Regions from separate parts of the Streptomyces sp. Je 1-332 genome, predicted to be linked through region 3. Evidence: riboswitches for the same ligand, from Rfam matches in the RefSeq annotation. Region 3 holds a riboswitch; each other region holds the start of a gene.
What was found. Region 3 has a riboswitch for thiamine pyrophosphate ahead of thiO (glycine oxidase ThiO). Riboswitches for the same ligand answer to the same signal wherever they lie in the genome.
Positions count from the first base shown of each region.

Region 1: another riboswitch for thiamine pyrophosphate. It lies ahead of ABXJ52_RS26910 (thiamine ABC transporter substrate-binding protein); the one in region 3 lies ahead of thiO (glycine oxidase ThiO).
Region 2: another riboswitch for thiamine pyrophosphate. It lies ahead of thiM (hydroxyethylthiazole kinase); the one in region 3 lies ahead of thiO (glycine oxidase ThiO).
Region 4: another riboswitch for thiamine pyrophosphate. It lies ahead of thiC (phosphomethylpyrimidine synthase ThiC); the one in region 3 lies ahead of thiO (glycine oxidase ThiO).

Region 1 covers NZ_CP160402.1:5,908,023-5,915,640, reverse strand. The annotation lists gene ABXJ52_RS26925 (maleylpyruvate isomerase family mycothiol-dependent enzyme) at 1-149, opposite strand, end outside; gene ABXJ52_RS26920 (ABC transporter ATP-binding protein) at 264-1,307, opposite strand; gene ABXJ52_RS26915 (iron ABC transporter permease) at 1,307-2,917, opposite strand; gene ABXJ52_RS26910 (thiamine ABC transporter substrate-binding protein) at 2,968-4,062, opposite strand; TPP riboswitch at 4,135-4,252, opposite strand; gene rlmN (23S rRNA (adenine(2503)-C(2))-methyltransferase RlmN) at 4,311-5,417, opposite strand; gene ABXJ52_RS26900 (methanogen output domain 1-containing protein) at 5,603-6,121, shown strand; gene ABXJ52_RS26895 (hypothetical protein) at 6,118-6,864, shown strand; gene ABXJ52_RS26890 (phosphatidate cytidylyltransferase) at 6,944-7,618, opposite strand, start outside.
Region 2 covers NZ_CP160402.1:190,323-197,940, forward strand. The annotation lists gene ABXJ52_RS00955 (alpha-mannosidase) at 1-3,137, shown strand, start outside; gene ABXJ52_RS00960 (zinc-binding dehydrogenase) at 3,302-4,228, shown strand; gene ABXJ52_RS00965 (AraC family transcriptional regulator) at 4,299-5,216, shown strand; TPP riboswitch at 5,345-5,470, shown strand; gene thiM (hydroxyethylthiazole kinase) at 5,518-6,297, shown strand; gene thiE (thiamine phosphate synthase) at 6,603-7,241, shown strand; gene thiD (bifunctional hydroxymethylpyrimidine kinase/phosphomethylpyrimidine kinase) at 7,238-7,618, shown strand, end outside.
Region 3 covers NZ_CP160402.1:2,107,017-2,114,634, forward strand. The annotation lists gene ABXJ52_RS09800 (NAD(P)/FAD-dependent oxidoreductase) at 1-250, shown strand, start outside; gene ABXJ52_RS09805 (hypothetical protein) at 264-1,133, opposite strand; gene metF (methylenetetrahydrofolate reductase [NAD(P)H]) at 1,178-2,098, opposite strand; gene thiE (thiamine phosphate synthase) at 2,187-2,843, opposite strand; gene ABXJ52_RS09820 (Rv2175c family DNA-binding protein) at 2,930-3,295, opposite strand; gene ABXJ52_RS09825 (FAD-dependent oxidoreductase) at 3,362-4,528, opposite strand; TPP riboswitch at 4,712-4,824, shown strand; gene thiO (glycine oxidase ThiO) at 4,822-6,033, shown strand; gene thiS (sulfur carrier protein ThiS) at 6,030-6,257, shown strand; gene ABXJ52_RS09840 (thiazole synthase) at 6,264-7,058, shown strand; gene pknB (Stk1 family PASTA domain-containing Ser/Thr kinase) at 7,150-7,618, shown strand, end outside.
Region 4 covers NZ_CP160402.1:4,051,630-4,059,247, forward strand. The annotation lists gene hisC (histidinol-phosphate transaminase) at 1-106, opposite strand, end outside; gene ABXJ52_RS18305 (LacI family DNA-binding transcriptional regulator) at 492-1,613, shown strand; gene ABXJ52_RS18310 (metallophosphoesterase) at 1,941-3,044, shown strand; gene ABXJ52_RS18315 (hypothetical protein) at 3,226-4,098, shown strand; gene thiC (phosphomethylpyrimidine synthase ThiC) at 4,158-5,966, opposite strand; TPP riboswitch at 5,959-6,113, opposite strand; gene ABXJ52_RS18325 (YibE/F family protein) at 6,185-7,600, shown strand.

The sequences.
Region 1 (7,618 bases), 3.8 Mb from region 3:
CCCCCCACATGCCGGGCGAGGTACCCGAGGGTCCACTCCGGACACGTCGGCACGACGACCGACAGATCAACCCCGGCCAACGTTTCTCTCAAGAGGCCCAGCTGGACGGCGACTTCGGCGCGATGGCGGTCGTACTCCCATGTCGTCATGGCCCGAAGCCTAGACAGACCCCCGAACCACGCACACCTCAATAACGCCGCGCCCGACACCGGCCCACCCCCACCTCAGCGCAGACCCCACCTCAGCCCAGGCACCACCCCACCTCACCCCAACACCACAACATCCTCCACATCAAACGCCACCCCCACCGTCTCCCCCACCCCAGGCGCATCCCGCAACGCACAGGCCGCCTCAAGCCGCGGACCCGTCCGAGGCTCCAGATGGACGGCGACATGCGTGCCCCGGAACGTACGTGCCGTCACCGCGCACGCCAGCCCCTCATCGGCCGGCACCAGCCGCACCCCGGCCGGCCGCACCAACAGCCGGCGCCGCCCGTCCGCCGGGCCCCCACCAGGGCCCCCGGCACCCGCCGGCACCGGAACCTTGCCCCAGGCGGTGTCGGCCACCTCACCGGACACCGTCGCGTCGACGATGTTGTCGAAGCCCAGGAAACGTGCGACGAACTCGTCAGCCGGATGCCGCCAGACCTCAAGTGGCGTACCGGACTGGGCGATCCGCCCGTCCCGCATCACCACCACCCGGTCCGCGAGCGCGAACGCCTCGCCCTGGTCGTGCGTGACCGCGAGCACCGTCGTACCCAACTCGTCGAACAGTTCACGGAGTTCGACGACAAGCCGCTCCCGCAGCGAACGGTCGAGCTGCCCGAGCGGCTCGTCGAGCATCAGCAGGCGCGGCCTCGGTGCGAGCGCACGCGCGAGGGCGACCCGCTGCTGTTCGCCGCCGGAGAGCGAGGCGACGGCCCGGCGCTGCGCACCCGGAAGCCCCACGAGTTCGAGCAACTCGGCCACCCGGTCGGCCTGTTCGCCCCGCGAAGCCCCGTGCATCCGCAGCCCGAAGGCGACATTGCCCGCCACGTCACGCTGCGGGAAAAGCTGGTGGTCCTGGAACATCAGGCCGACCCCACGCTTGTGCGCGGGCACACCCCGCTGGTCCCTCCCGCCGAGGAGCACCTGCCCGCCGTCGAGATCCTGGAGCCCGGCGACCGCACGCAGCAGCGTCGACTTGCCGCTGCCGCTCGGCCCGAGCACGCACAGGATCTCGTGCTCCTCGACCTCCAGGGCGACAGCGTCGAGGACGGCCCGCGCCCCGAACCGCACGGTCGCGTCCGCCAGCGTCAGCAAGGCCATCAGAACTCCCCGGTCGTGCGGTCGGTACGGAGGCGTTCGAGCAGCAGCAGCGACACCGCGCACACCACCATCAAGATCGTCGAAAGTGCCATCGCCTGCCCGTAGTTGAGCTCCCCCGCCCGCCCCAGGAGCCGCGCCACGGCCACCGGAAGCGTCGGGTTGTCCGGCCGCGCGATGAACACGGTCGCGCCGAACTCCCCCAGGGACACGGCGAAGGCGAACCCGGCGGCGATCAGCAGCGCGCGCCGCACCATCGGCAGGTCGACCTCCCGCCACGCCCGCAGCGGCGAGGCCCCGAGCACTGCCGCCGCCTCGCGCAGGCGTCCGTCCACCGCGCGCAGGACGGGAAGCATGGTGCGTACGACGAAGGGAACGCCCACCAGAGCCTGCGCGAGCGGCACCAGGATCCACGTCGAGCGCAGGTCGAGCGGCGGCTTGTCCAGCGTGATCAGGAACCCGAAGCCGACCGTCACCGCGGACACCCCGAGCGGCAGCATCAGGAGCGCGTCGAAGCCGCGCACCAGGCGGCCCGCCTTCCGGGTGAGCGCCGCGGCGGCGAGCCCGCCGATCGCCAGGGCGATGGCGGTGGCGGCGAGCGCGTACTGGAGCGAGTTCCAGACCGCCTCGATCGGCGGGACGAGGAACGCCCCGCCCTCCGCCGACGTCAACTCCTTGTAGTACGTGAAGCCGTAGCCGTCGGGGCCGCTCAGCGACCGCTCGATCAGCACCCCGAGCGGCAGCAGTATCAGCACGGCGATCGTGACCATGACCCCGCCGAGCAGCGACCACTGCCCCGCGCCCCTCGGGCGGCGCGCGACCACGGAGGCGTCGACCAGCTTCAGCACACTCTCCCTGCGGCGCACGGTCCACGCGTGCACGGCGAGGATCGCGCCGACCGCGGCGAACTGCACGATCGTCAGTACGGCGGCCGTCGACAGGTCGAGGAGCTGGGCGGTCTGCCGGTAGATCTCCACTTCGAGCGTCGAGTACGCGGGTCCGCCGAGGATCTGCACGACACCGAAGGAGGTGAACGTGAAGAGGAAGACCATGAGGGACGCCGCGGCGACCGCGGGTCCGAGCGCGGGCAGCGTGACGGTCCGCCAGGCGGTCCACCGCGAGGCGCCGAGCATCCGCGCGGCCTCCTCCTGGCGCGGGTCGAGCTGCGACCAGAGCCCGCCGACGGTCCGTACGACGACGGCGTAGTTGAAGAAGACGTGCGCGAGCAGGATCGCCCACACCGTCGTGTCGAGGCGTACGCCCCACATCTCGTCGAGCAGCCCGCCCCGGCCGAGCAGCGCGAGGAACGCGGTCCCGACGACGACGGTCGGCAGCACGAACGGCACCGTGACGACGGCCCGCAGAATCTGCTTGCCCCTGAACTCGAAGCGCGCGAAGACGTACGCGCCGGGGAGCGCGATCAGCAGGGTGAGCGCCGTCGAGGCGAGCGCCTGCCAGGTGGTGAACCACAGCACGTGCCGGACGTCGGACTGCCCGACGACCTCCGCGATCCGCCCGAACTGCCACTGGCCGCCGACCTTCAGGCCCCGCGCGACGATCGCGGCGACCGGATAGGCGAAGAAGACCGCGAAGAACGCGACGGGCACGGCCATGAGACCGAGCCGCGCCGCGCTCCCGCGCGCGAGCCCCTTACGGGACGTGCCTACTTCAGTACGAGCGAGGTCCACGACTTGACCCACTGCTCGCGGTTGTCGGCGATCTTCTTCGGAGCCATGGTCTCCGGCTTGTCGACGCTCACGCCGTGCTCCGTGAACAGCTCCGGCAGCTTGCTGCCCTCGCGGACCGGGTTCACGAACATGTTCAGCGGCATGTCCTCCTGGAACTCGGCGCTGATCAGGAAGTCGAGGAGCGCCTTGCCGCCCTTCTCGTTCTGGGCGTTGCCCAGCAGACCCGCGTACTCGACCTGCCGGAAGCAGGTGCCGGTCGCGACGCCGGTCGGCGCCTCCTTGGGCTGCGGCTTGGCGTAGCGCACCTCGACGGGCGGGGACGAGGCGTAGGAGACGACGAGCGGCCGGTCTCCCTTGGCCTTCTTGCCGCCGGCGGACCCGGAGAACTCCTCGTTGTAGGCCTGCTCCCAGCCGTCGACGACCTTGACGCCGTTGTCCTTGAGCTTCTTCCAGTAGCCCTGCCAGCCGTCGTCGCCGTACTGGGCGGCGGTGCCGAGCAGGAACCCGAGGCCGGGGGACGAGGTCGAGGCGTTCTCGGTGACCAGCAGATCCTTGTACGCGGGCTTGGTCAGATCGGCGAAGGACTCCGGCGGCGCGAGCTTCTTGTCGGCGAAGTACTTCTTGTCGTAGTTGACGCAGATGTCGCCGCTGTCGACGGGCGTGACCCGGTGCTTCCCCTGATCGACGCGGAACTGCGAGGCGATCTGGTCCGAGCCCTTGGCCTCGTACGACTGGAAGAGGCCGTTGTCGAGCGCACGCGACAGAAGCGTGTTGTCGACGCCGAAGAAGACGTCGCCCTGCGGGTTGTCCTTGGACAGGATCGCCTTGTTCACGGCGGCGCCCGCGTCCCCGTCCTTGAGGACGTCGACCTTGTACCCGGAGCTCTTCTCGAACGCCTTCAGTACGTCCTTCGAGACGTTGAAGGAGTCATGGGTGACGAGCGTGACGCTCTTGGAGTCGGCCTTGTCGCCGCTGTCGGACGAGCCGCCGCACGCGGAGAGCGCGACGAGCCCGACGCTCACCGCGACCGCGGTGAGCGTGATCTTCTTGGTGGTGCTCACTGAATTCATTCCTCCTGGAGTGACCAGGAAGAGACGCGGCCCTGCCCGCGGACCGAAGGGCCGGCGGGCAGGGCGCAACAGCTTGAGTGATGTCCGAACTTCCTACCCGGAATGACCCGGGCAAGGTTCAGAGGGTCTGCGGCCAACCTGTCCTTGGCTGCCGCACTCTCAGCGCTGTGGCGCTCCCCTGTCGGAATATGAAGATGTGTTTCGGATATGAAGTTGTCTTCTCACTCTGAAGTTGTGTTTCGGCCAGCCTAACGCTCTGCCGCGGCGAGCTGACCGCACGCCCCGTCGATCTCCTGGCCACGGGTGTCACGCACCGTGACGGGCACCCCATGAGCGGCGATGGCGTTCACGAAGGCCCTCTCGTCCTCCGGCCGCGACGCGGTCCACTTCGAGCCCGGCGTCGGGTTCAGCGGGATCAGGTTCACGTGCACGGGCTTGTTCTTGAGCAGCCGCCCGAGCCGGTCACCGCGCCACGCGTGGTCGTTGATGTCCCGGATCAGCGCGTACTCGATGGACAGGCGGCGCCCCGACTTGGCGGCGTACTCCCACCCTGCCTCAAGCACCTCGCGCACGTTCCAGCGCGTGTTGACGGGTACGAGGGTGTCGCGGAGCTCGTCGTCGGGCGCGTGCAGCGAGATGGCGAGGCGGCACTTGAAGCCCTCGTCAGCGAACCGGTGGATGGCGGGCACGAGGCCCACGGTCGACACTGTGATGCCACGCTGCGAGAGGCCGACCCCGTCGGGCTCGGGGTCGGTCAGCCGGCGGATCGCCCCGGTCACGCGGTTGTAGTTGGCGAGCGGCTCGCCCATCCCCATGAAGACGATGTTGGAGAGCCGCGCGGGCCCACCGGGAATCTCCCCGTCGCGCAGGGCCCGCATCCCGTCCACGATCTGGTGCACGATCTCGGCGGTGGACAGGTTCCGGTCGAGACCGGCCTGTCCGGTCGCGCAGAACGGGCAGTTCATCCCGCACCCGGCCTGCGACGAGATACACATCGTCACGCGGTCGGGATAGCGCATGAGCACGGACTCGACGAGCGTCCCGTCGAACAACCGCCACAGCGTCTTACGGGTGGTGTCGTCGTCGCAGCTGATGTGCCGCACCACGGACATCAGCTCGGGAAGCAGCGCCTCCTGGAGCTTCCCGCGCGAACCGGCGGGAATGTCGGTCCACTGCTCCGGGTCGTGCGCGTACCGCGCGAAGTAGTGCTGCGAGAGCTGCTTGGCGCGAAACGGTTTCTCGCCTGCGGCGGCGACGGCTTCCTTGCGCTCGGCGGGCGTGAGGTCGGCGAGATGCCGCGGCGGCTTCTTGGCTCCGCGGGGCGCGACGAAGGTGAGTTCTCCGGGTACAGGCATGGTGATTCCAGTGTCGCAGACTGCGGGAGCGCCACCCGGCCACCGTTCGGCGGAGGGTGCCCGGCCCAGGGGGCGGGGCTCCGTGGGCCTCTCGAAGTCGGTCGACAGGGCCTCTCACAGTGCGCCATCATGTGGTCACACAAGGTAAGTCAGCGTGTCGAGTGACTGCCGGCGAGGGGGACCCAGTGGAACCATCCGACGCACCCATCGCCCTCGACCGCGATGTGTTCATGCGCAGCCTCATCCGTGAACTGGCGCGCGTCCTTGAGGACGTCGTCGGTCTGGAGGAGGCGGCGGGTTACGTCAGCCTCGTCAGTCAGACCATCGGCGACGACATCAACGGCCAGTACACCAAAGCACTGTCGGTCGACCGTCTCGACCGCGTGCAGGTGGCGAAGGTCATGGTCGACCTCAAGAAGCGGCTCGGCGGGGGCTTCTTCGTCGTGGAAGAGAACGACCGGCGCATCGTCCTCGGCAATCGGGTGTGCCCGTTCGGCGAGAAGGTCCTCGGCCGGCCCTCCATGTGCATGATGACGTCGAACATCTTCGGGACCATCGCCGCCGACAACCTCGGCTACGCGCGCGTGGAGCTGGAGAAGACCATCGCCCGCTGGGACGTGGGCTGCCGCGTCGTGGTCCACCTCAGGCCGCCTTCCGAAGCGGAACTGACCACGGGCCGTGAGTACTACGGCGATGCCCTGTGACCGTCGATGACCCCCTGGCCCTCTTCCGGAAGATCACCGGGCTGCTCACGGAGCCCGTGCTGCTCGTCGCCGCCGACACGCGTGTACTGGCCGCGAACCCCTCGGCGGCCCGGATGCTTCCGGGTGTCGAGGACGCGGCGCCCCTGAGCGAGATGGTCTCCGAAACCGCCGAGGACGTCGCCACGTACGTACGGCAGTGGCTGCGTACCGGCCACCCGACCCCGGCCGGCCTCACCCTGCACGGCTACGACGGCGCACGCGTGCGCTGCCGCTGCTTCGGTGCCCGGGCCCAGTGGCTGCCCACCCTTGCGGTGCACCTGCGGGCCGTCCGTATCGACCCCGGCGACCGCTTCCTCACCGTCAAGGAGCGCGTCAACGCCCTTGAGCGCGAGCGCACGCTCCGTTTCCGCGCGACCGAGGACCGCCTACGGCTCAACTCGTCCCTGACCGCCGCCCACCAGCAGCTCGAGCACCTGCACGCGCTCGTCCAGGCGGTCGCCTCGTCCACCACGACCGCGGCCCTCGCCAGGTCGGTGGCCGACCACGCGCCCCCGGCCCTCGGCTGCACGGAAGCCGCCCTGCACCTCACCCCTCCGTCGCCCGGCCCCGACCGCCTCCACGTCCCCGTCGGCCCCCACGCCACCCTCGTCCTCACCACGAAGAGACCGCCGCCCCCGACGGAGCACCTGGAGTCGGTGACGGCGCTGATCAGCGGCGCGCTCAGGTCCCTCTCGGTCCTGTAGACCCTCCGGGAGTTCAGGACACGAAAAGGGGCCCACCGTCCCGTGGACAGCGAGCCCCTCACGTACAGCGGGGTGCGGGTCAGCTGGACCCCACGAAGATGACGAGCAGCAGCCAGACCACCGGCGCGGTGGGCAGCAGTGAGTCGAGGCGGTCCATGATGCCGCCGTGCCCCGGCAGCAGCGTGCCCATGTCCTTGATCCCGAGGTCACGCTTGATCATCGACTCGCCCAGGTCTCCGAGCGTCGCGCTCGCGGCGACCGCGAGGCCGATGAGCAGCCCCTGCCACCACGTGCCGCCGTCGATCAGGAACTCCATGCACAGCGCGCCGGCCGCCATCGCGAACGTCACCGCGCCGACCAGGCCCTCGCGGGTCTTGCCGGGGCTGATGCGCGGGGCGAGCTTGTGCTTGCCGAAGCGCCAGCCGATCGCGTACGCCCCGGTGTCGCTGACCACGGTCAGGAGCAGGAACGTGAGCACCCGCATCGAGCCGTCGTCCGCGGTGAGCATCAGCGCCACGAACGTGGCGAGGAAGGGGACGTAGAACGCCGCGAAGACGCCCGCCGTGACGTCCTTCAGATAGCCCTCGGGCGGCTCGGTCATCCGCCAGACGAGCACCGCGAGCGCGGTGAGCGCCATGGCGACCCAGGCGCCCTCGGGTCCGCGGACGTACCCGGCGACGACCATCGCGGCGCCGCCCACCGCCAGTGGGACCAGCGGCGCCTTGATGTCCTTGCGCTCCTGGAGCCGGGAGGT
Region 2 (7,618 bases), 1.9 Mb from region 3:
CCCGCCCCGCACTTGCCCGTCCCTCCTGGTGGGACTCGAACATGGCCCGAGACATCCTGCGCGAACGCGCGGTGTCCTCCGAGGGTCTCCTCGCAGGACACCGGATCAGGTTCTCCTGCGAACCTCTCCTCCGCCACGACGGCACAGGCGGCTTGCTCCAGTCCGTCCGCGTGACGGCGCCCCGGCCGCTCACCCGCGCCCGCGTCACCACCATCGCCGGAAGCGCGCTGCGGTGCGACGTCCTCGCCGGGCCGGGTGCGGCTACGCGCCTGCTGGTCCCGGAAGTCGACGCTCCCACTCCCGTCCTGGTCGAGCTGCCCGAGCTGGCCGAGGGGGAGACCATCGAGGTCCTGCTGACCCCCCAGCGCCACTGGACGCTCCACCTGGTCCAGCACGCACACCTGGACATCGGCTACACAGACCCCCAGAGCACCGTGCTCGCCGAGGGACGCAAGTACCTCGACTCCCTGCTCGAACTGTGCCGGACCACGGACGACTGGCCGGACGAGTCGAAATTCCGCTGGGCGGTCGAGGGCTTCTTCAGCTACGAGAACTGGTCACAGAACCGGCCCACGCGCCAGGTCGCGGAATTCCTGGACCGTGTCCGCGAGGGACGCATCGAACTGGCCGCGATGCCCTTCAACCTCCACACCGAGACGTGCTCCACCGACGAGCTCCACGAACTGCTGCGCCCCATACGGGAGTTGCGCGCCCAGCACGGAATCGATGTCACCACGGCCATGCAGACGGACGTACCGGGACAGGTCGTCGGCCTGCCCGACGTCCTGACGGACAGCGGGATCCGCTATCTCTCGGTCGCCCACAACTGGGCAGGACGCGCCGTACCGCACCACGTCGGGGGAGAGCATCTGCCGCGCCTGTTCCGTTGGCGGGCACCGAGCGGACGGGAAGTACTGGTGTGGCGCACGGACACACCGCACGGCCTCGCCTACATGGAGGGGTCCATCCTCGGCTTCGACGAATCCTTCGACCGCGTCGACGACCTGTTGCCCCACTACCTCTCCGCGCTGGCGAACCACCAATACCCGCACGAAGGCCGGGGGATCCCGGGATTCCCCATCCTGGACGAGGAGTTCAAGAGCGACCCCTACCCGTGGGACATCCTGCACCTGCGGGTCCTGGGCAAGTTCGCCGACAACGGTCCTCCACGCCGCATCATCGCGGACACCGTACGCCGGTGGAACGAGGAATGGGCCTTTCCCGTCCTGCGCACCTCACGCAACGAGGACTTCTTCACGGACGCGGAGGAACGGCTCGGCGACCGGCTCGAGACGTTCGAGGGCGACTGGACGGACTGGTGGGTCGACGGTGTCGGCGCGGGTGCCGTGCCGCTGGCGGCCACCCGCGACGGCCAGGCGGCGCTCGCCGACGCGCAGACTCTCGCGGGCCACGCACTGGTCCTGGGAGCGCCGGGCGGGGCCCGGATCACCGAAGCCGCACCCGAGGTCTACCGGTCGGCCTCCCTGTTCAACGAGCACACCTGGGGCGCCGGCGACCCGTGGACCCACGGCGACCACGGCCACGCCTCGGGCGAGCGCCAGTGGCACTGGAAGTACGCGCAGGCCCTCAACGCCCACGACGGGGCGCAGACACTCCGCGACGCCGCGAGCACGGCGCTGGGGGATGTGCTGGCACCGCGCGAAGGGACACTCGCCGGTTACTACGTCGTCAACACATGCAGCTGGGACCGGTCCGAGGCCGTACGGCTCTTCCTCCCGGAGAGCACCGTCCCCCTCGACGCGCCCGTCCAGGTCGTCGATTCGCGCGACGGCAATGTGCTGGAGGCGACCGAGGAAGCGCAGAGCAACGAACTACACCGGGCTGCCGGCCGCTTCCTGCTGTTCAGGCTGCCCGACGTACCGGCCCATGGAGCGGTACGCGTCGACATCGAGCCCGCGCCCGCCGACTCGGCCGAACTGTCCGCCGGCTCGGCCGGACGATCGACGGAAGGCAACGCTCCCGCAGCCGCTTCCACGGTGCTGGAGAACGAGTACCTGCGCGTCCACGTAGACCTCAAGTCCGCGTGCATCGACTCGATCCTGGACAAGCGGACCGGAGCCGAGCTGGTCCGCCAGGACGCCACCGTCGGCTTCAACGGCTACCTCTACGACGAGTACGCGACCGCCGGCGGATTCAATCACCAGTCGAGCAAGACGACGGCGGACGACTCCATGCATCTGCTGGCCACCCGGCAGACGGCACCCCCCGCGGCCCTGCTGGAACGCACCACGGACGCGACGGGCGAGACGCTGGTCTACGAATGCGCCCCGGCCGGTACCCGACGGCTGCGGGTCAAGGTCCATCTGCCGCGCGCAAGCGCACGGATCGACCTGGAGAACCGCATCGACAAGGCCCCGACACTGACCAAGGAGAGTGCGTTCTTCGCCTTCCCGTTCGCGATGCGGTCCCCGGTCGTCCGGATGGAAGCGACCGGCGGAGTCACCGGTACGGGACTGCCCACGGTGCCCGGCTCGGCCCAGCACATGCGGGCGGTACGCCGCTGGGTCAGCCTTCAAGAGGAGGGCGTGAGCGCGGCGTTGGCCACACAGGACGCGCCGCTGATCCAGATCGGTGGGATCGCCATCCCCTACGTGCCGTACCCGCAGTCCCTGGCTCAGGAGGAACCAGGAACGGTGTTCTCCTGGGTCCACAACAACATCTGGGACACCAACTTCCCCTCGCAGCAGGCGTTTGACCATGTCTTCCGGTACAGCATCGGGTGGCAGGACACGCCGGCCATCGGCGGCGCCGTCCTCGGCATGCGCACGGCCGCCGTCGGCAGCCGGCCCCTGGTCGCCGTACGGGCCCTGCGGGCAGCCGAAGCCGACCCCAGCGCGTCCTACGCGCTACTGACCCTCGACGACCCCCGCGTACGGATCGTCGGTCTGACCGTCCCGGCGCCGGGACGTCTACTGGTGCGCTTGCAGTCCTTCGCCGAGGAGTCCGTCACCTGCCGGCTCACGCCGGGCTTCCCTATCGCTGACGGGACGAAATTGGCCGACTACCTCGGCAAGGAGAGCACCACACTGCATGCCGACGCGGATGGCTCCCTGCCAGTACCTGTGCCTCGACTCGGCACCACAGCCGTATCGCTGACGACAACGGACATCCCGTGAGGCCCGCACTGACACAGATCGTCAACTGAACGATTCTCACGGGGCTGTTCGCTGTCCGGGGCCTGCATAGGGTTTTGAGAAGGCGGTGGTGCGGCATGTGCGCACTCGATCCGCCGCCGCGCCGAGTGTTCAGGCGCACCCCCGCGAGAGGAGACACACCCCCTATGCGAGCCCTTGTGGTCGATCACAGTGAGGCCGGACCCATACGGTTCGCCGATGTCGATGAGCCCGTACCGTCCACCGGTGAGGCGTTGGTGGAGGTACGGCACATCGGTCTCAACTTCGGAGAGCTGAATTACGTACACCAGTGGCCGGCCGGCGCCGTGCACGGACACGACGCCGCCGGCGTCGTGGTGCGCGCCGCGTCCGACGGCTCGGGGCCGCCCGAAGGTACGCGCGTCGCAGTGGGAATGGCTCCCCACGCATGGGCGGAGCGGGTGGCGGTCAGCCCCGCCTCGCTCGGCACCGTGCCCAAGGGCGTGGACCTGGCCGACGCCGCCGCGCTGGGGATCGCCGGAGTCACCGCACTGCGGGTGCTGCGCAAGCGTTCCCTGTTGGCGCGCGACGTGCTGATCACCGGCGCCAGCGGGGGTGTTGGGCACTTCGCCGTCCAACTGGCGGCGCTGGCGGGCGCCCGGGTGACGGCACTCGTCGGTTCGCCGGAGCGGGCCGCCGGGCTCCGCGAACTCGGGGCCGACAAAGTCCTGACCGAACTGGCCGCACTGGCCGAACTGGCCGAGACCGGGGGCCGGTTCGACCTTGTCCTGGACACGGTCGGCGGGCCGCTGGTGGCCCAGGCGTGGAATTCCCTCGCCGAGGGCGGCACCATCCACCTGGTCGGTTACTCCTCAGGGCAGGAAACCACCTTCCCGGCAGGGGCCTTGTTCGGCTTCGGCGAACCCCGCAGCATCGCCACCTTCGGCGACATGACGCCGACCAGCGGGGAGTTGACGGAGCTGCTGGGCCTCATGGCCGCCGGGAGGCTCTCGGCACCCGTCGGACTGCGAGGCGGCTGGCAGGACGTGGACGACGCCGTCCAAGCGCTGTTCGCGCGGAAGGTGCACGGAAAGGTCGTTCTCGACGTGGCCTGAGGCTGGGGAACAGGACACATGTGTCTCGCCCGCTGGTGGGCGGTTCGCGGCAGTGGACGAGAATGGACCCATGGATGTGCTGGCGGAGGTCTTGCGTGTTTCCGGTGCGCGTGGGGCGCTCGGGGTCGTGCTGAAGGCCGGAGGAACCTGGGGCCTGCGGCTGGACTCCTCTCCAGGAGCGGCACTGCATGTGGTGTCCCGCGGCACCATGTGGCTCCACGTCCCAGGCGAGAAACCACTTCAGGTACAGGCCGGAGACGCCGTCCTGGTGTCGCCGGGCACCGCTCACGGGATAGCCGGGGGCGCCGGCGTGACGATGGGTTCCTGCGACCGTGAGGCGGCGGCCCGGTCCTTGCGCGACGGCCGGGCCCTGCGGCTGGGCTCGGCGCCGGTGCAGACGGAGGTGATCGTGCTGCGCTACGAGCAGGACGCGGAGGTGCGCACACCGGTGCTCACCTCTCTCGCTCGGCCGATGCACGTCACGGCCCGGGAGAACGCCCAGCTCAGAAGAACCGTCGAACTTCTCGCCGCGGAGCTCGCACAGCCGCAGATCGGCACCACCGCCGCCGTCAACAGCATCGTCGACCTGCTGCTCGTCCAGTTCGTACGCGCCTGGCTGGCCCGCCACCCGCAGGAGCGGTCCGGCTCATGGCTGGGAGCGATGCGTGATCCGGTCGTGCGCGAGGCTCTGGCCTGCGTGCACGCCCGCCCGGGGCACCCCTGGACCACGGAGACCCTGGCCGCCGCGACGAGCGTTTCCCGGGCGACGCTGTCCAGGCGTTTCCGATCCGCCCTCGGGCAGACGCCGGGCGCGTACGTGACGCAGTGGCGCATCGATCTGGCGTCCGTCCGGCTCCGCGACACCGATGAGCCGGTCGAGTCGATCTCCGGCGCGGTCGGATACGGCTCTCCGCACGCCTTCAGCCGCGCCTTCCGACGTGCCCGAGGTGCGGCCCCGGGTGAGTATCGCTCTCGACTTCGCGAGTGATCGCACGCAGGCGACGACGACCGGCGTCACTTGGCCGCACCACCCGAAGTCCGGCACCCGCCCCCGCTCTGTCGAGCCGAGCGGAGCCCCGAGTGCGAACTCGTGTTCCCGGAGGAGGTACATTGCGTGGTGACCACCGCGGGAGCTCGGGAGTAGCCGGGCTGAGAGGGCGGACGGGACTTGATCCCCTTTCCGCCGACCGCATGAACCTGGACCGGGTAATGCCGGCGTAGGAAGGGTGTTGACGATGGAGAGTGCCTCCATACCTGCCCGGAACGGCCCTGCCGTTTCCCGTGCTGCTGTGGCGGACGTGATCGCGTCGGTGCGGACCTCCGCACCCCTTGTGCACTGCCTGACCAACGTCGTGGTGTCGCAGTTCACCGCGAACGTGCTGCTCGCGGCGGGGGCCGCCCCCGCGATGGTGCACAGCGCGGAGGAGGCCGGAGCACTGGCCCGAGTGGCCGGAGGCGTCCTGGTCAACCTGGGGACGGTGACCTCCGTGACGGCTGAGGCGATGCGCGTCGCGGTCAAGGAAGCGGCCGGGGCCGGGCGCCCGTGGGTGCTCGACCCGGTGGCGGTCGGCCCGCTGCCCTGGCGCACCGAGCTCGCCCACGAACTCCTGGAGAGCGCACCCCCGGCGGTCGTCCGCGGTAACCCATCCGAGATCCTGGCGCTGGACGGCGGCGGCGCGGGCGGGCGCGGCGTGGACAGCACGGACGCCCCCGAAGCGGCGCTGGCCGCGGCCGGCGCGCTGAGCCGACGCTACGGCTGCACGGTCGCCGTGAGCGGACCGGAGGACGTCCTCACCGACGGGACGCGAGTGGTGCGCGTGACCAATGGGCATCCGCTGCTGCCCCTGGTGACGGGAACCGGCTGCTCCCTCGGCGCCCTGGTGGCCGCTTGCACAGCCGTCACCGGCGACGCGCTGCTGGCCGCCACTGCCGCGACGGGCCTGCTCACGGTGGCCGCGGAAACCGCCGCCACCCGCTCGACGGGTCCCGGCACGTTCGCGGTCGCACTGATCGACGCGCTGCACGAGCTCAGCCCGGACCGGCTCACCGAGGCTCTCAACCTGCGTTGAGCTCGCGGGTGTTGGGGATGTCGCGGGGTTTTGCGGTGGGCGGTCGGCCTGGATGTCAGCGGCTGATCAGCCGCTAATCAGCCGCTGATCAGCCCCCGCCCGCCCAGGGGGGCGACCCCAACACCAAGTCTGCCAGCCCTCTCGGACACACACCCCCACCCCTGTGGATAACTCAAGGTTCCTGCATGTCAGGTGCCCTCCCCTTTCCCTACACCTCTTTCCCCAGCACCTCTTTCCCAGCACCTCCCGATGCGTCTCCCACGCCCCCACGCCCTCCCCCGGCCGGGAGACCCCAAGGAGCACCCATGCGACCACCACTCGACCTGTCCCTGTATCTCGTCACCGACACCCGGCTCTGCGGCGACCGCGGCGTAGCCGCCACCGTGGCAGCCGCCGTCAAGGGCGGTGTCACCGCTGTCCAGTTGCGCGATCCGGACGCCGACGACCGCACGCTGTGCGCGCTCGGCCGGTCGATCCAGGCCGAACTCGCGGACACCGGCGTCCCCTTGATCGTCAATGACCGCCTGGACGTGGCGGTCTGGCTGGGCGCGGACGGCATCCACCTCGGGCAGCGGGACGTCTCCCCCACGACCGCCAGGCACCAGCTCGGCCCGTACGCGTACGTCGGCCTGTCCGTCAGCCGTCCCGAGCAGCTGGCGCACGTACCCGATGCCGTCGATCACCTCGGTGTCGGTCCGGTGTTCCCGCAGGCCACCAAGCCGGACGCGGACGCCCCGCTCGGTCTGGGCGGCTTGGCCCGCATCGTCCGGGAGAGCCCGCTGCCCTGCGTGGCCATCGGCGGGATCGGCGTGTCCGAGGCCGCCGCGGTCAGGGGAAGCGGCGCGGCCGGGATCGCTGTCGTCAGCGCGGTCTGCGGGCAGCCCGACCCCGAGACCGCGGCCCGTTCCCTCGTCCGCACCCTGCGACCGGAGGTCTCCGCGTGACCAGCCCGCCCATCGCCCTCAGCATCGCCGCCAGTGACCCCTCCGGCGGCGCCGGGATCCAAGCCGACCTGAAGGCGTTCTCCGCGAACGGCGCGTACGGAACGGCAGTTCTGACCGCCCTGACCGCACAGAACACCCGGGGCGTCACCGGCATCCACGCCGTCCCGCCGGAGTTCGTCACCGAGCAGCTCGACACGCTGTTCGCCGATGTGGCGGTGGACGCCGTCAAGATCGGGATGCTGGCCGACGCCGCCATCGCCGCAGCCGTCGCGGACGCTCTGGAGCGGCACCGCCCCCGGTACGTCGTCCTCGACCCCGTCATGGTCTCGACCAGCGGTCACCGCCTCCTCGAGGCCGATGCGGTGACGGTGCTGCGC
Region 3 (7,618 bases):
GTGGCACGAGGTCCGCACCCCCGCCGACATCGCGGAGGCCACCGGCGCGGACGGCGGCGCGGTCCCGCCCCCGTCCCTCGCCGCGGGAGAGGGCCGTCTGCTCCACCCGGCCAACAGCACACGCCTGCCGGGGCTTTTCGCCGTCGGCGGCTGGTCGCATCCCGGCGGCGGGCTTCCGCACGCGGGCATGTCCGGCACGCTGGTCGCCGGACTGATCGTGGAGGGACCGGAGTTCCGGGGCTCGCAGTGAGCGAGCCGCCGGGTCAGTAGCGGTACTGCTCGTTGTACCCCGCGTCGTACCCGTTCCCCTGGGCCTGCTCGCCCTGGTAGGGGTATGGCTGCTCCGGCGGGAGTTCGCCGCCGTACTGCCCGTAGGGGTCGTCGGCGTTGCGCTGCTGGGGCACCCAGACCCCGCCGGGCGGCGTCTCGTTGTACGTCCCGTCCCCGCTGCCGTAGGGATCGGCGGGGTAGGGCGCGTACTGCTGCTGGTCGCCGTACGTGTCGTAGCTCTGCTGGCCGCCGTACGTCTGCGTCCCGATGTACGGGTCGGAGTAGGCGGCGTACTGCTGCTGCCCCGTCTCGCCGTAGGCGTACGGCTGCTGGGGGTCGTAGCCCGCGGCGGCGTAGGTGTCGTAGCCGTAGCCGCTGTCCTCGGAGGCCGACTGCTGCTGTGCGAACGCCGCGTCGCTGTAGATGCCGTACTGCCCGGTGTCGTCGGGCAGCGGCTCAGGTGCGTAGACCCCGACGCCGGGCGGGGTCTCGGGCGGCGGCCCTGCCGGGCCCGCGTCCTCGTACTCGAGGTCGGAGACCTGGAGCGTCGGGTCCTGGGATGCCTCGGCGCCGCGCGGCGTCGTCTTGCGGCGCTTGCTCAGGCCGGGCCGGCCGCCGAGCGCCCAGCCGGTCGAGAAGCCACGGCGGAAGGACAGCGTCACGTACGTCTGGCCGGTGGCGAAGGCGATCGCACCCGCACCGATGACGATCACCGACGGCAGCAGCACACCGATGACCACGGCGAGGAAGCCGCCGAAGGCGAGCAGCCGCCAGCGCAGCCGCGCCTTGTACTGCAACAGCACTTCGCCGAGCAGCCACAGCGCGACGCATCCGAACGCGATGTAGAGGACCGTCCAGCCCATGTACGCCCCTCTCCCCCCGGCCGCCGCCCGAGGGGTACAGCCGGTCAGGCCTGCGGGTGATGCAGACCCAGATTCTCGTAGATTTCCAGCGTCGCCGTGGAGTTGTTGAGCGTGATGAAGTGCAGCCCCGGCACACCCTCGGCAAGGAGACGCGCGCAGAACTCCGTCGCGAACTCGATGCCAATGGAGCGTACAGCCGCCGGATCGTCTTTGGCTGTGAGGATGCGCTCTTTGAGCGCCGGCGGGATGGTCGCGTTGCTGAGCTGCGGCAGCCGTTCCAGCATGCGCACACTCGTGACCGGCATGATCTCCGGGATGATCGGCGTCGAACAGCCCGCCGCCTCGACCCGGTCACGCAGGCGCAGATACTCCTCCGGGTAGAAGAACATCTGTGTGATCGCGTAGTCGGCGCCGGCCCGGCACTTGTCGACGAAGTGCCGGACGTCGGTGTCCCACTCCTCCGAGCGCGGATGCATCGCGGGGAAGGCCGCGACGCCCACGCAGAAGTCACCGGACTCCTTGATCAGTCGGACCAGTTCGGCGGCGTACGTCAGGCCCTCGGGGTGCTTGACCCAGTCGGCGAGCGGGTCGCCGGGCGGGTCGCCGCGGACCGCGAGCATGTTCCTGATGCCGGCGTCCGCGTACTGCCCGATGATGTTGCGCAGTTCGGCCACCGAGTGGTCGACCGCGGTCAGGTGCGCGACCGGCGTGAGCGTCGAGTCGGCGACGATCTGCTGCGTCTCCTTGACCGTGCCCGCCCGCGTCGAACCGCCCGCTCCGTACGTCACGGAGACGAAGCTGGGGGCCACCGCCTCGACCCGGCGCAGGGCGTTCCACAGGTTCCGCTCGCCCTTCGCGGTCTTCGGCGCCGAGAACTCGAAGGAGTACGTCGTCTTGCCGGTCGCGAGCATGTCGCGCACGGTCCGTGCGCGATCAGTTCTGGTGGAAGCAGTGCCTAGGGCCATACGGGCAGGTTAGCCACGGTCCACCGCCACCGGCCAATCCCCGTCCAGCCTGCGGACAGCATCCCCGGAAGTTGGCCGAAGATCGCCGTCAGGCCGTACGCAGCCGCTTCGCGAAGTCGGCCGCCGCGGCCCCCGGATCGTCCGCCTCCGTGATCGCCCGTACGACGACGACGCGGCGGGCGCCCGCTTCGAGCACCTCGTCGAGGTTGCCCGCGTCGATGCCGCCGATGGCGAACCACGGGCGGTCCGTGCCGAGCGAGGCGGTGTACCGGACGAGGTCGAGCCCGGGGGCGTACCGGCCCGGCTTGGTGGGGGTCGGCCAGCAGGGACCCGTGCAGAAGTAGTCCACGCCGTCCTGCGTCGCCGCGGCGCCGGCCTCGGACTCGGCGTGCGTGGAGCGGCCGACGAGGACGTCGTCAGGGCCGCCGAGGATCGCGCGGGCCGCGGGCACCGGCAGGTCGCCCTGGCCCAGGTGCAGCACGTCGGCGCCGATGGCGTGCGCGATGTCCGCGCGGTCGTTCACCGCGAGGAGCTTGCCGTGCCTGCGGGCGGCGTCGGCGAAGACCTGGAGGTGTTCGAGCTCCTCGGCCGCCTCCATGCCCTTGTCCCGCAGCTGCACGATGTCGACGCCGCCGCCGAGGACCGCGTCGAGGAACTCGGGGAGGTCTCCCTGGCGCTTGCGGGCATCCACGCAGAGGTAGAGGCGGGCGTCGGCGAGCTGCTCGCGGGCAGGCTTGGTGGCCATGAAGAGGTCCCCCCGGGTCGTCGGTGGCCTACGGGCCGTGTGTCCCGGGGGACACACGGCCCGTACGCAACGGTTTTCCGTGTCGGTCAGACGGCGAGCGCCTGGGCGCGGCGCTTCACCTCCGTGCCGCGATTCTCGCTCAGGGCCTGCGCGGGCGTGCCGGGCAGGGTCGGGTCGGGAGTGAAGAGCCACTCCAGCATCTCTTCGTCGTTGAAGCCGTCGTCCCTCAGGAGCGTCAGGGTGCCGGTGAGGCCCTTGACGATCTTGTCGCCGTCGATGAAGGCGGCCGGCACCTGGAGCGCGCGGTTCTCACCACGGCGTACGGCGATCAGCTGGCCCTCCTTGACCAGCTGGCGCACACGCGTCACCTCGACGTCGAGCATTTCCGCGATGTCGGGGAGGTGGAGCCACTCAGGGACGAGAGCATCAGTCTTTGCGTCAATCTCGGTCACGGGGTCAAGCGTATCTCCGGGCACCGACAGCGGCCGGGCAGCGGCCCCCCGGTCACGACGCAACCGCTACGGGAGCACGGCCTTCTTCAGGGGGACCGCGGGGTCAGAGGCCAGTTCGGCGGAGAGGCCTGCGCCCGCCTCGATCAGCTTGCGGCCCTGCGCCAGGTCCCTGGGACGGCCCACCGCGAGGACGGCCACCAGGACGCCCCCGCGCAGCCAGCACACGGTCCAGGCGACGCCCAAGGGGTCGCCGCGCCACACCAGCTCGTCGGCGGAGGCGTGGTGCCCGGCGTACTGGACGAAGCGGCCGAACTGCTCGGACCAGAAGTACGGGACGGGGTCGTACGCCGAAGGGGTATCGCCGATGATGTTCGCCGCCACCGTGCGCGGGCCCTGCAGGGCGTTGTCCCAGTGGTGGACGAGGAGGCGCTCGCCATACCTTCCCGAAGGGAAGGAGGAGCAGTCGCCGACCGCGTACACGTCGGGCTCCGAGGTCCGCAGGTGGTCGTCGGCGAGGACCTCCCGGTGGGCGCCCAGGGTGATGCCGGAGTCCGCGAGCCAGGCCGTGGCGGGGCGTGCGCCGATGCCGACGACGACCGCGTCCGCGGGCAGCCGGGTGCCGTCGGTCAGGAAGACGCTGCCGGGTTCGACGCGGTCCACGCGCGCGTGGGTGCGCAGGTCGGCCCCGGAGTCGGCGTACCAAGCCGCCATGGGCGCCGCGACCTCCGCGGGCAGGGCCCCGGCCAGCGGTCGCTCCGCGGCCTCGACGACGGTGACCGAACAGCCCGCCTCACGCGCGGCGGTCGCGAACTCGGCGCCGATCCAGCCCGCGCCGACGACCACGATGCGGCGCTGTTCGGCGAGCACGGGCCGCAGCCGCTCGGCGTCGTCCAGGGTGCGCAGCAGATGGACCCCGGGAACCCCGGAGGCGCCGGGCAGCAGGATCGGCGCGGCGCCGGTGGCGATGACCAGGGCGTCGTACGGGACCGGGCCACGCTCGGTGTCCAGTTCGTGCTCCGCGGGGCGCACGCCCGTGACCTCGTGGCCCAGGCTCAGCTCGATGCCGAGGGCCTCGAAGTCGATGTCGAAGGCGGAGCCCTCCGCCTTGCCGAGCAGCACGGCCTTGGACAGCGGCGGCCTGTCGTACGGCTGGTGGGGTTCCGCGCCGATCAGGGTGACCGCACCGGTGAACCCCTGCTCGCGCAGCGCCACGGCGGTCTGCACGCCGGCCATCCCCGCGCCCGCGATGACGACCCGGCGCTCTTCCTGCCTCCGCTGCTCACTCACCCGATCACTGTAGGACGGCGGATGGCGCGCGCCTCAGGGCGCGGCGGGGAGATCTCTGACACACCGTCACAGCCCCTGACCGCACAGCTGCCCTACTACGCCGGGACGCCAAAGGCTAAGGTTGCCGTGCAGAGCACTCGCGGGAGCCCGGACGCACCGGGCTGAGAGGGAGGCTGGACGGCCTCCGACCGTACGAACCTGATCCGGGTCATGCCGGCGAAGGGAGGGGCTGGACACCCATGCATCCACGTACACCACCCCACACGACGAGTACGACCGGCGCGAGCACGACCGACGTCCTGGTCGTCGGGGGCGGCATCATCGGCCTGGTCACGGCCTGGCGGGCGGCGCAGCGCGGCCTGTCCGTCGCGGTCGTGGACCCCGAGCCCGGCGGCGGCGCGGCGCAGGTGGCCGCGGGCATGCTGGCCGCCGTCACCGAGCTGCACTACGGGGAGCAGACGCTGCTCGCCCTGAACGTGGCCTCCGCGCAGCGCTATCCCGACTTCGCGGCCGAGCTGACGGAGGCGAGCGGCCTCGATCTCGGCTACCGCGCGAGCGGCACGCTCGCCGTCGCCCTCGACTCCGACGACCGTGCGCACCTGCGTGAGCTGCACGCTCTTCAGCAGCGGTCGGGGCTCGCTTCGGAGTGGCTGAGCGGGCGCGAGTGCCGCCGTCTGGAGCCGATGCTCGCGCCGGGCGTCCGGGGCGGGCTTCGGGTCGACGGCGATCACCAGATCGACCCTCGCAGACTCGCCGCTGCGCTCCTCCTGGCCTGCGAGCGGGCGGGCGTGATCTTCCACCACGCGTGGGCGGAGCGCCTTACGGTCGTGGCCGACCGGGCCACCGGAGTCGTCCTCGCCGACGGCACCGCCCTGGAGGCCGGTCACACCGTGCTCGCCGGAGGCAGCCTCAGCGGGCGCCTCGACGGGGTCCCGGAGGGCGTACTGCCGCCCGTGCGCCCGGTGAAGGGGCAGGTGCTGCGGCTCACCGTGCCGCAGCGGTACGCGCCGTTCCTGAGCCGCACCGTGCGCGCCGTCGTGCGCGGCAGTCACGTCTACCTGGTGCCGCGCGAGAACGGCGAGCTCGTCGTCGGCGCGACCAGCGAGGAACTCGGCTGGGACACGACGGTCACGGCCGGCGGCGTGTACGAGCTGCTCCGGGACGCCCATGAGCTCGTACCGGGCATCACGGAACTGCCGCTGACGGAGACCCGGGCGGGCCTGCGCCCCGGCTCCCCCGACAACGCGCCGATGCTCGGCCCGACCGCGCTGCCCGGCCTCCAGCTGGCCACCGGGCACTACCGCAACGGCGTACTCCTGACGCCCGTGACCGGCGACGTGATGGCGCACGCCCTGACCACCGGTGAACTGCCCGACGAAGCACAGGGGTTCACTCCTCTGCGCTTCGCCGGAACCCCCCGAGCACAGCACTTCATGGAGCAGCACGCATGACTCTCCCGTCCGACACAGCCGTCACCGCCGTCTCCGTGAATGGAGAGGCGCGCGACGTGGCCACCGGCACCACGCTCGAAGCCCTCGTCGCGACCCTCACCGCGGCCCCGTCCGGTGTCGCCGCCGCGCTCAACGAGACCGTGGTCCCGCGTACGCGCTGGTCCACCACCCCGCTCACCGACGGGGACCGCGTCGAGGTCCTCACCGCCGTCCAAGGAGGCTGAACCGACATGGCAGACGACCCCTTCGTCATCGGCGGGCTCACCCTCTCCTCACGCCTGATCATGGGTACGGGCGGTGCGCCGAGCCTGGACATCCTGGAACGCTCCCTCGTCGCCTCCGGTACGGAGCTGACGACGGTCGCGATGCGCCGCCTGGACCCCGGGGTGCAGGGCTCGGTGCTCTCCGTCCTCGACCGGCTCGGCATCCGGGTCCTGCCGAACACGGCGGGCTGCTTCACCGCGGGCGAGGCCGTCCTGACCGCCCGGCTCGCCCGGGAGGCGCTCGGCACCGACCTGGTCAAGCTGGAGGTCATCGCGGACGAGCGCACGCTGCTTCCCGACCCGATCGAGCTCATCGACGCCGCCGAGACCCTCGTCGACGACGGCTTCACGGTCCTTCCGTACACGAACGACGACCCGGTCCTCGCCCGGAAGCTGGAGGACGTGGGCTGCGCGGCGATCATGCCGCTCGGCTCCCCCATCGGCTCCGGGCTCGGCATCCGCAACCCGCACAACTTCCAGCTGATCGTCGAGCGCGCGGGCGTGCCGGTGATCCTGGACGCGGGGGCGGGGACGGCGTCCGACGCGGCGCTCGCCATGGAGCTGGGGTGCGCGGGTGTGATGCTCGCCTCGGCCGTGACGCGGGCCCAGGAGCCGGTCCTGATGGCCGAGGGCATGCGGCACGGGGTCGAGGCGGGGCGGCTCGCGTACCGGGCCGGGCGCATTCCCCGGCGGCACTTCGCCGAGGCGTCCTCGCCCGTGGAGGGGATGGCCCGGCTCGATCCGGAGCGGCCCGCGTTCTGAGCGTCGCGTGCCTGTCACAGCTCGGCTGCAGTCGGGGCCCGAGCCAACCCGGGCGGGCAACCCTGTCAGCGGTGGCTCGTAGACTCCCTGCGTGGACACGACCCTTCAGGACCCGCTCGTCGGGCAGGTGCTCGACGGCCGCTATCGCGTGGACGGGCGGATCGCGGTCGGCGGGATGGCCACGGTCTACCGGGCCGTGGACACCCGCCTCGACCGCGTGCTCGCGCTCAAGGTGATGCACCCGACGCTGGCCGCCGACGTCTCTTTCGTCGACCGCTTCATCCGCGAGGCGAAGTCGGTCGCCCGGCTCTCGCACCCGAACGTGGTGGGGGTGTACGACCAGGGCGCCGACGGGGCGTACGTCTATCTCGCGATGGAGTACATCGCCGGTTGCACCCTGCGTGACGTGCTCCGCGAGCGCGGCGCCCTGCAGCCGCGCGCCGCCCTCGACATCCTGGAACCGGTCCTCGCCGCGCTCGGCGCCGCGCACCGCGCGGGCTTCGTGCACCGCGACATGAAGCCGGAGAACGTCCTCATAGGGGACGACGGCCGGGTCAAGG
Region 4 (7,618 bases), 1.9 Mb from region 3:
AGGACAGCTTGTAGGCCACCGGACCGTCTGCCGCGGCGGGCTTCCCCGGCTTGTACGTGGGGATACCCTCCAGCTCGGCACGCAGCCTCGGGCTCGTCTCGCTCACCGCAGTCCTCCTCTTGAACACCTGCACCCTGACTTCAATGCTCCTCACCTTAAGAGGATTCAGCTCTGCTGCGAATGGGTCAGGGGTATCCACTCGTATCCGCTCCCCTGGGCGCACAACGAGGGGGGAGCGCTCCCCCCTCTGGCGCGCGCCGGTGGCTCACTCCGTGGCGCGCATCACCCGTGAAGGTGAGTTGAGACCTCTTCGAGACATCGCTCATTTAGCAGGCCTGCATACGGCGACGAGGGACCGTCCACATCAGATCCCTTCAACTCCCTTGCATTCCAAGGTGGTTGACCCGTTTCCACCATGCAGAAACGTGCCTGTCAACGAGTGAATATGCGCCCGCCCTACCCACCCTCATGAGCCCTACTATCGGCTCGCCATGACAGCAGCAGGGAAACACCAGGTGAGCCGAGCGGAGACCGCCCGCCGGGGCAACCGGCAGAGCCGAGCGGGCATCAGAGACGTCGCCGCCGCCGCCGGTGTCTCCATCACGACTGTCTCCGACGCTCTCAACGGCAAGGGCCGGCTCCCGGACGCCACCCGACGCCACGTCCGCGAGGTCGCCGAACGGCTGGGCTATCGCCCCTCCGCGGCGGCCCGAACGCTCCGTACCGGCAAGTCGGGCCTCATCGGCCTGACCGTGACGACCTACGGGGATGAACCTTTCACCTTCACCGAATTCGCGTACTTCGCGGAGATGGCCAGAGCCGCGACCTCGGCCGCGCTGGCCCGCGGCTACGCCCTCGTCATCCTGCCCGCCACCTCCCGGCGCAGCCCGGTCGACGTGTGGTCGAACGTCGCGCTCGACGGCACCGTCGTCGTCGATCCGTCCGACCACGATCCCGTCGTCAGCGAACTCGTGCGCCAGGGCCTGCCCGTCGTGTCCGACGGGCGTCCCGCCGGGTCCCTCCCGGTCACCGCCTGGGTCGACAACGACCACGAGGCGGCGGTCCTGGAGATCCTCGATCACCTCGCGGCGGCCGGAGCCCGCCGGATCGGGCTGCTCACCGGGACCACCACGGACACGTACACGCATCTGTCCACGACCGCCTATCTGCGCTGGTGCGAGCGCGTCGGCCAGGACCCGGTCTACGAGTCCTACCCGGCCCACGACCCGTGTGCCGGCGCGGTCGCGGCCGACCGGCTGCTCGCCAGACCCGACCGGCCCGACGCCGTCTACGGCCTCTTCGACCCGAACGGCACCGATCTCCTCGCGGCCGCCCGCCGGTACGGCCTGCGCGTCCCGGACGACCTGCTGCTCGTGTGCTGCAGCGAGTCCACGGTCTACGCCACCACCGAACCGCCCATCACGACCCTCTCGCTCAAACCGCGGCGCATCGGCACGGCCGTGGTCCAGCTCCTCATCGACGCCATCGAAGGCCTGGATTCGGGCCGGCCCGTCGAGCAGGTGATACCGACGGAGCTGATCGTGCGCACCTCGTCCGAGCGACGCCCACCGCGCACGACGGTCAGCCCACCGCGCTCACCCGGAACGGGTTGAGCGGTCAGCCCATCCCGCTCGCCCGGAACAGGTTGAGTCGTCAGCCCATCCCGCTCACCCGGAACCGGTTGAGCGGGCTGGTCGGCGGGGAGAACCCCCGTCGACCGGTCGACAAGCGGCCGTCAACCAACACTGCCTGGCACATCCCGGCCGTGGCGTGGGGGGAAACCCCTACCCAATTCGGGAGAAAACCTCGGTGAACTGGGGTTCAGCACTGATTCACCACCCCTGGTGCACCACACAGCGCGAGCCGCATTCCTATGATGGGCGGACGACACCGCGGGCCGCTGCGACCAGGCAGTCCGATCTCGGTGCAGATGCGGCGCAATGGTGGTGGAGGGGTCGATGACTCAGGGGGCCGGTCAGGGACCCGATGTGCGGACGGCGACGTTGCGCGACTTCCGCGTTCCGGCGTACGTCCATGAGACCGGTCCGGTCCCGGGGGACCCGGCGGGCGTGGCGGTTCCCGGCGCCCCGGCGGAGGCCCCAGGGGCGCCGGACGACGGTTACACCCCCACCCAGCGCGACCTGCCCGTCATCAACCGCGGCGACACCGTGCAAGTGGAGGTGCAGGCCATGCCCGAGCCTCCGCAGGCGCCGGCGTCCGACGAACACGGCCCGCTGTTCGTGGTGGGCGATGTGCACGGCTATCTGGACGAGCTGCTCGCGGCGCTCCAGGCGCAGGGCCTCATCGACGCGGAGGGCGACTGGTCCGCGGGCAACGCGCGCCTGTGGTTCCTCGGCGACTTCACCGACCGCGGCCCGGACGGCATCGGCGTCATCGACCTCGTGATGCGCCTGTCCGCGCAGGCGGCCGCGGCGGGTGGCTACTGCAAGGCGCTGATGGGCAATCACGAGCTGCTGCTGCTCGGCGCGAAGCGGTTCGGCGACACCCCGGTCAACTCGGGCGCGGGAACGGCCACCTTCCAGGCCGCCTGGCTCCTGAACGGCGGCCAGAAGACCGACATGGAGCGCCTCGAGGACCACCATCTGCAGTGGATGGCCCGCCTCGACGCGATCGAGTCGGAGGACGGGCACCTACTGATGCACTCCGACACCACCGCCTATCTGGATTACGGCGACTCGATCGAAGCCGTGAACGACACGGTCCGCGAGACCCTCACGCGCAACGACGCCGACGAGTGCTGGGACCTCTTCCGCAAGTTCACCAAGCGCTTCGCCTTCCGCGACGAGTCGGGCCCCTCGGCCGTACGCGAACTCCTCGACATGTACGGCGGCCACCGCATCGTGCATGGCCACAGCCCCATCCCGTATCTGCTCGGTGACGTCGGCTCCGAGGATGACTCGGACGGCGGCGGTCCGGTCATCGAGGGACCGCACATCTACGCAGGCGGACTGGCCATCGCCATGGACGGCGGAGTGACCATGGCCGGAAAACTGCTGGTCTGCCAACTTCCCCTGGATAACTGAGCGTTCGCCGGGCAGGCGCACCTCTACAGGATCACGCTGGCCAGGGGGCCTATTTCTGGAAACCCCCTGTCACCGCGTGCCTCCACGGCTCTACCATCGGCTTATCCGTAGCAGGCTCCCCTCCGTTTCTGCCCGACGGCTCGCACCCATGCGAGCCCCAAGCCCTACGGAGCATCGGGGGATGCACATGAACAGCGCTCCACACCTGCTCAATGAGGACCGCCCCGAGTACGAGCGGATCCTCGATGAGGCGCTGCGCACGGCACCGAATCGTCCTGATCTCGCCGCAGTGGGCGAGCGGCTCAATCCCGAACAGCTGCGCACCATGGCCCTGAACGCCACTGCGCTGATCACCGCAGCCGCCACAACCGAGTACACGCACTATGTGAAGGTCCGCGAGGAACTGCGCGAAAGCGGATCTGCCGCACCATCGATCCGGGAGCGGAGCACCGAGGGCCCGGCGGAAGCCGGCTCCGGTGGCCTCGGTCTCGCCACCACGATGGGGGAGGTCACCGCCCAGGCTTCGGGTGCGGGGGCCATCGCCGTCGTCGCGGTGCTCGCACCGGTTCTCGCCGGGGCCGCCGCCGCGATCTTCCTGCTCGTCGGCTACATCCTGAAGATGCTCAACCCCGAGCCCGCCTTCGCGGACACCATGCTCACCGCGGGGTGGCTGTTCGGCGCGCTCACCGCAGGGGGCATCCTGATCGCCGCGATCGGCCTGCTCCTGACCGCCCTGCGCAACGGCGCCACGTCGCTCCAGGCCGGTTCGTACGGAGAACGGAACGAGGAGGTGGTCCGCGCCAGGGAAGCCTGGGGCGAGGCCCTCATGGAGCGCGGCGTCCTGCCGTTCCTGCGGGAGGCGCTCGCGGATCCGGCGGCGCACGCGGCGCGCACGACGTCGACGGATCCGGGCAGCCGCATGCCCCAACTCGGCTACAACCGGCCGGGATTCAGCAGCCCGGACGGCGGCCCGGCGGCGGGACCGCGCCCGAGCTTCTCGAGCCCGGACTTCTCAAGCCCGGAATTCGGCGGTCCCGACCACAAGCCGGAGTAGTACGCGACGCTGCTTCGGGCGGGCGCGGTGCCCGCCCGAAGCGCGGCGCGAACCGTGCCTCAGTCGGCGATGGGCAGATACACCCGGTTTCCTGCTGCCGCGAACTCCTTGGACTTCTGGTCCATGCCCGCCGCGATCTCCTCCTGCGTGCCGCCGTGCTCACGCCGGATGTCGTGCGAGATCTTCATCGAGCAGAACTTCGGCCCGCACATCGAGCAGAAGTGCGCCGTCTTCGCGGGCTCCGCCGGCAGCGTCTCGTCGTGGAACTCCCGTGCCGTGACCGGGTCGAGGGCCAGGTTGAACTGGTCCTCCCAGCGGAACTCGAAGCGGGCGTCCGAGAGCGCGTCGTCCCAGTCCTGCGCGCCCGGGTGCCCCTTGGCGAGGTCCGCCGCATGGGCCGCGATCTTGTACGTGATGACGCCGGTCTTCACGTCGTCGCGGTTGGGCAGGCCCAGGTGCTCCTTGGGCGTGACGTAGCAGAGCATCGCCGTGCCCCACCAGCCGATCATCGCGGCGCCGATGCCGGAGGTGATGTGGTCGTACGCGGGCGCGATGTCGGTGGTCAGCGGGCCCAGCGTGTAGAACGGCGCCTCTTCGCAGATCTCCTGCTGGAGGTCGATGTTCTCCTTGATCTTGTGCATCGGGACGTGACCGGGGCCCTCGATCATCGTCTGTACGTGATGACGCTTGGCGATCGTGTTGAGTTCCCCGAGGGTGCCCAACTCGGCGAACTGCGCCTCGTCGTTGGCGTCCGCGATCGACCCTGGGCGCAGGCCGTCGCCGAGCGAGTACGTCACGTCGTACGACGCGAGGATCTCGCAGAGCTCCTCGAAGTTCTCGTAGAGGAAGCTCTCCTTGTGGTGCGCGAGACACCAGGCCGCCATGATCGAGCCGCCGCGCGAGACGATGCCGGTCTTGCGATTGGCGGTCAGCGGGACGTACGGAAGGCGCACGCCCGCGTGCACCGTCATGTAGTCCACGCCCTGTTCGGCCTGCTCGATGACCGTGTCCTTGTAGATCTCCCAGGTCAGCGCCTCGGCCTGGCCGTCGACCTTCTCCAGGGCCTGGTAGAGCGGCACGGTGCCGATCGGCACGGGGGAGTTGCGCAGGACCCATTCGCGGGTGGTGTGGATGTTGCGCCCGGTGGACAGGTCCATGACCGTGTCGGCGCCCCACTTGGTCGCCCAGGTCATCTTGTCCACCTCCTCCTCGATGGAGGAGGTGACCGCGGAGTTGCCGATGTTGGCGTTGACCTTCACCAGGAACTTCTTGCCGATGATCATCGGCTCGATCTCCGGGTGGTTGACGTTGGCGGGGATCACCGCGCGGCCCGCGGCGACCTCCGCGCGCACGACCTCGGGGTCGAGGTTCTCGCGGATCCCGATGAACTCCATCTCGGGTGTGATCTCGCCACGGCGGGCATACGCGAGCTGCGTCACCGCCTGGCCGCCGCGGCCCCGGCGGGGCTGGCGCGGGCGGCCGGGGAAGACCGCGTCGAGGTTCTTCAGGCCTCCGCGCGGCGAGGTGTGCTTGATCCCGTCGTCCTCGGGGCGGGGCGGGCGGCCCACGTACTCCTCGGTGTCGCCGCGGGCGATGATCCAGTTCTCGCGCAGCGGCGCGAGGCCCCTGCGGACGTCGGTGTCGATGGACTCGTCGGTGTAAGGACCCGAAGTGTCGTACAGGGTCACGGCCTTGCCGTTGGTGAGGTGCACCTGGCGGACCGGCACCCGCAGGTCGGGGCGCGAACCCTCGACATACGCCTTGTGCCAGCCGATGGACTTCCCGGCCTCGTCGCTCTGGTTCCGCGCGTTCTGCGTGTTCTGCGCGTTCTGCGTCGAGGCAGGCGTGCGTGCGTCCGATGTGGTCATGAGACCTACTCCCTACGCCGGCATTACCCGGTAACAGGTTCGGCGGTCGACGCAGCGGATTCCGTACTGTTCGTGCACTCTTGTGCCGATTCGTACGGAGGTCAGCGCCCTCTCAGCCCGGTGCTCCGAGCTCCCGCGATTGCAAAGGTGGCTCCACGCTAGCGTCATGTCGGGCGCGCTGAACAGAGGGCCCTCTCCGTTCTTGCGATGATCGGGCAGTGACCTCGACACAGCCGCCGTCCCAGCCGCCCGTCCCGAACGTGCCTCCGGACCCGCATGGGCACTCCCACAGCCACGGTCCGGCCGCGCCCGTCTCCAAGCATCTGCGCAAGGTCATCGCCGCCGTGCTGATCCCTTTCGCGACGGCGGTGGTCGTGGGCCTCGTGGTGCTCTGGCCCGGTGGCGCGCCGGGCCACGAACGCACCGGAGTCGGCTTCGACCGGCAGACCCAGTCGGCGGACGTGACGAAGGTGCAGGAGCTCCCCTGCAAGGACGTGAACGCCTCGCAGACCCCGCCCAACGGCGACACCTCCACCGCCGAGGGGCAGTCCGCCCAGTCTCGCGCGGAGGGCATCTGCAAGAAGGCCACGATCGAGGTGACCAGCGGCAAGGACAAGGGCCGCACCTTCACCGAGATCGTCCAGCCGGACTCACCGCGGCAGTTGCGCCAGGGCCAGGAGGTGGTGGTCGCCTATGAGCCGACGGCTCCCGAGGCGCTCCAGTACTCGGTCACCGACGTGAACCGCAAGCTCCCCATGGCGCTGCTCGCCGGGATCTTCGCGCTCGCCGTCGTCGTGGTGGGGCGGTTGCGCGGTGTCATGGCCCTGGTCGCCCTGGCGTTGAGCTTCCTCGTCCTGACGTTCTTCATCCTGCCCGCGATCCTGCAGGGCTCGAACCCGCTGGTCGTGGCGGTGATCGGGGCCAGCGCCATCATGTTGATCGCGCTCTATCTGTGTCACGGCCTGACGGCGCGAACATCGGTCGCGGTCCTCGGCACGCTGATCTCGCTGCTCCTCATCGGCCTCCTCGGCTCGCTCTTCATCGGCTGGGCCTCGCTGACCGGCAACACGGACGACAACACCGGCCTGATCCACGGTCTGTACCCGTCCATCGACATGAGCGGCCTGCTGCTCGCCGGCGTCATCATCGGCTCGCTCGGCGTGCTCGACGATGTGACGGTGACGCAGACGTCCGCAGTCTGGGAACTGCATCAGGCCAACCCCACCATGGGTTGGCGCGGTCTGTACGGCGCGGCCATCCGCATCGGCCGCGACCACATCGCCTCGGTCGTCAACACCCTCGTCCTGGCCTACGCGGGCGCCGCGCTGCCCCTCCTTCTGCTCTTCTCGATCGCCCAGAGCAGCGTGGGCACGGTGGCCAACAGCGAGCTGGTCGCCGAGGAGATCGTCCGCACTCTGGTCGGCTCGATCGGCCTGGTCGCCTCGGTGCCGGTGACGACCGCGCTCGCGGCCCTGGTGGTCTCGGCCGACCGCTCGTCTCCCGCGGGCCGGGCGGTGACTGCGGGCAGGATGGGGGCTGCGGACCGGACGGCAAGCGCGGGCGGACCCGGGAGCGGTGCCACCCCCGCCGCCAAGCAGGGCCGCGGCGGAAAGGGCCGCCGCCGCAAAGCCTGAGAGCCGGCGGCCGATGCG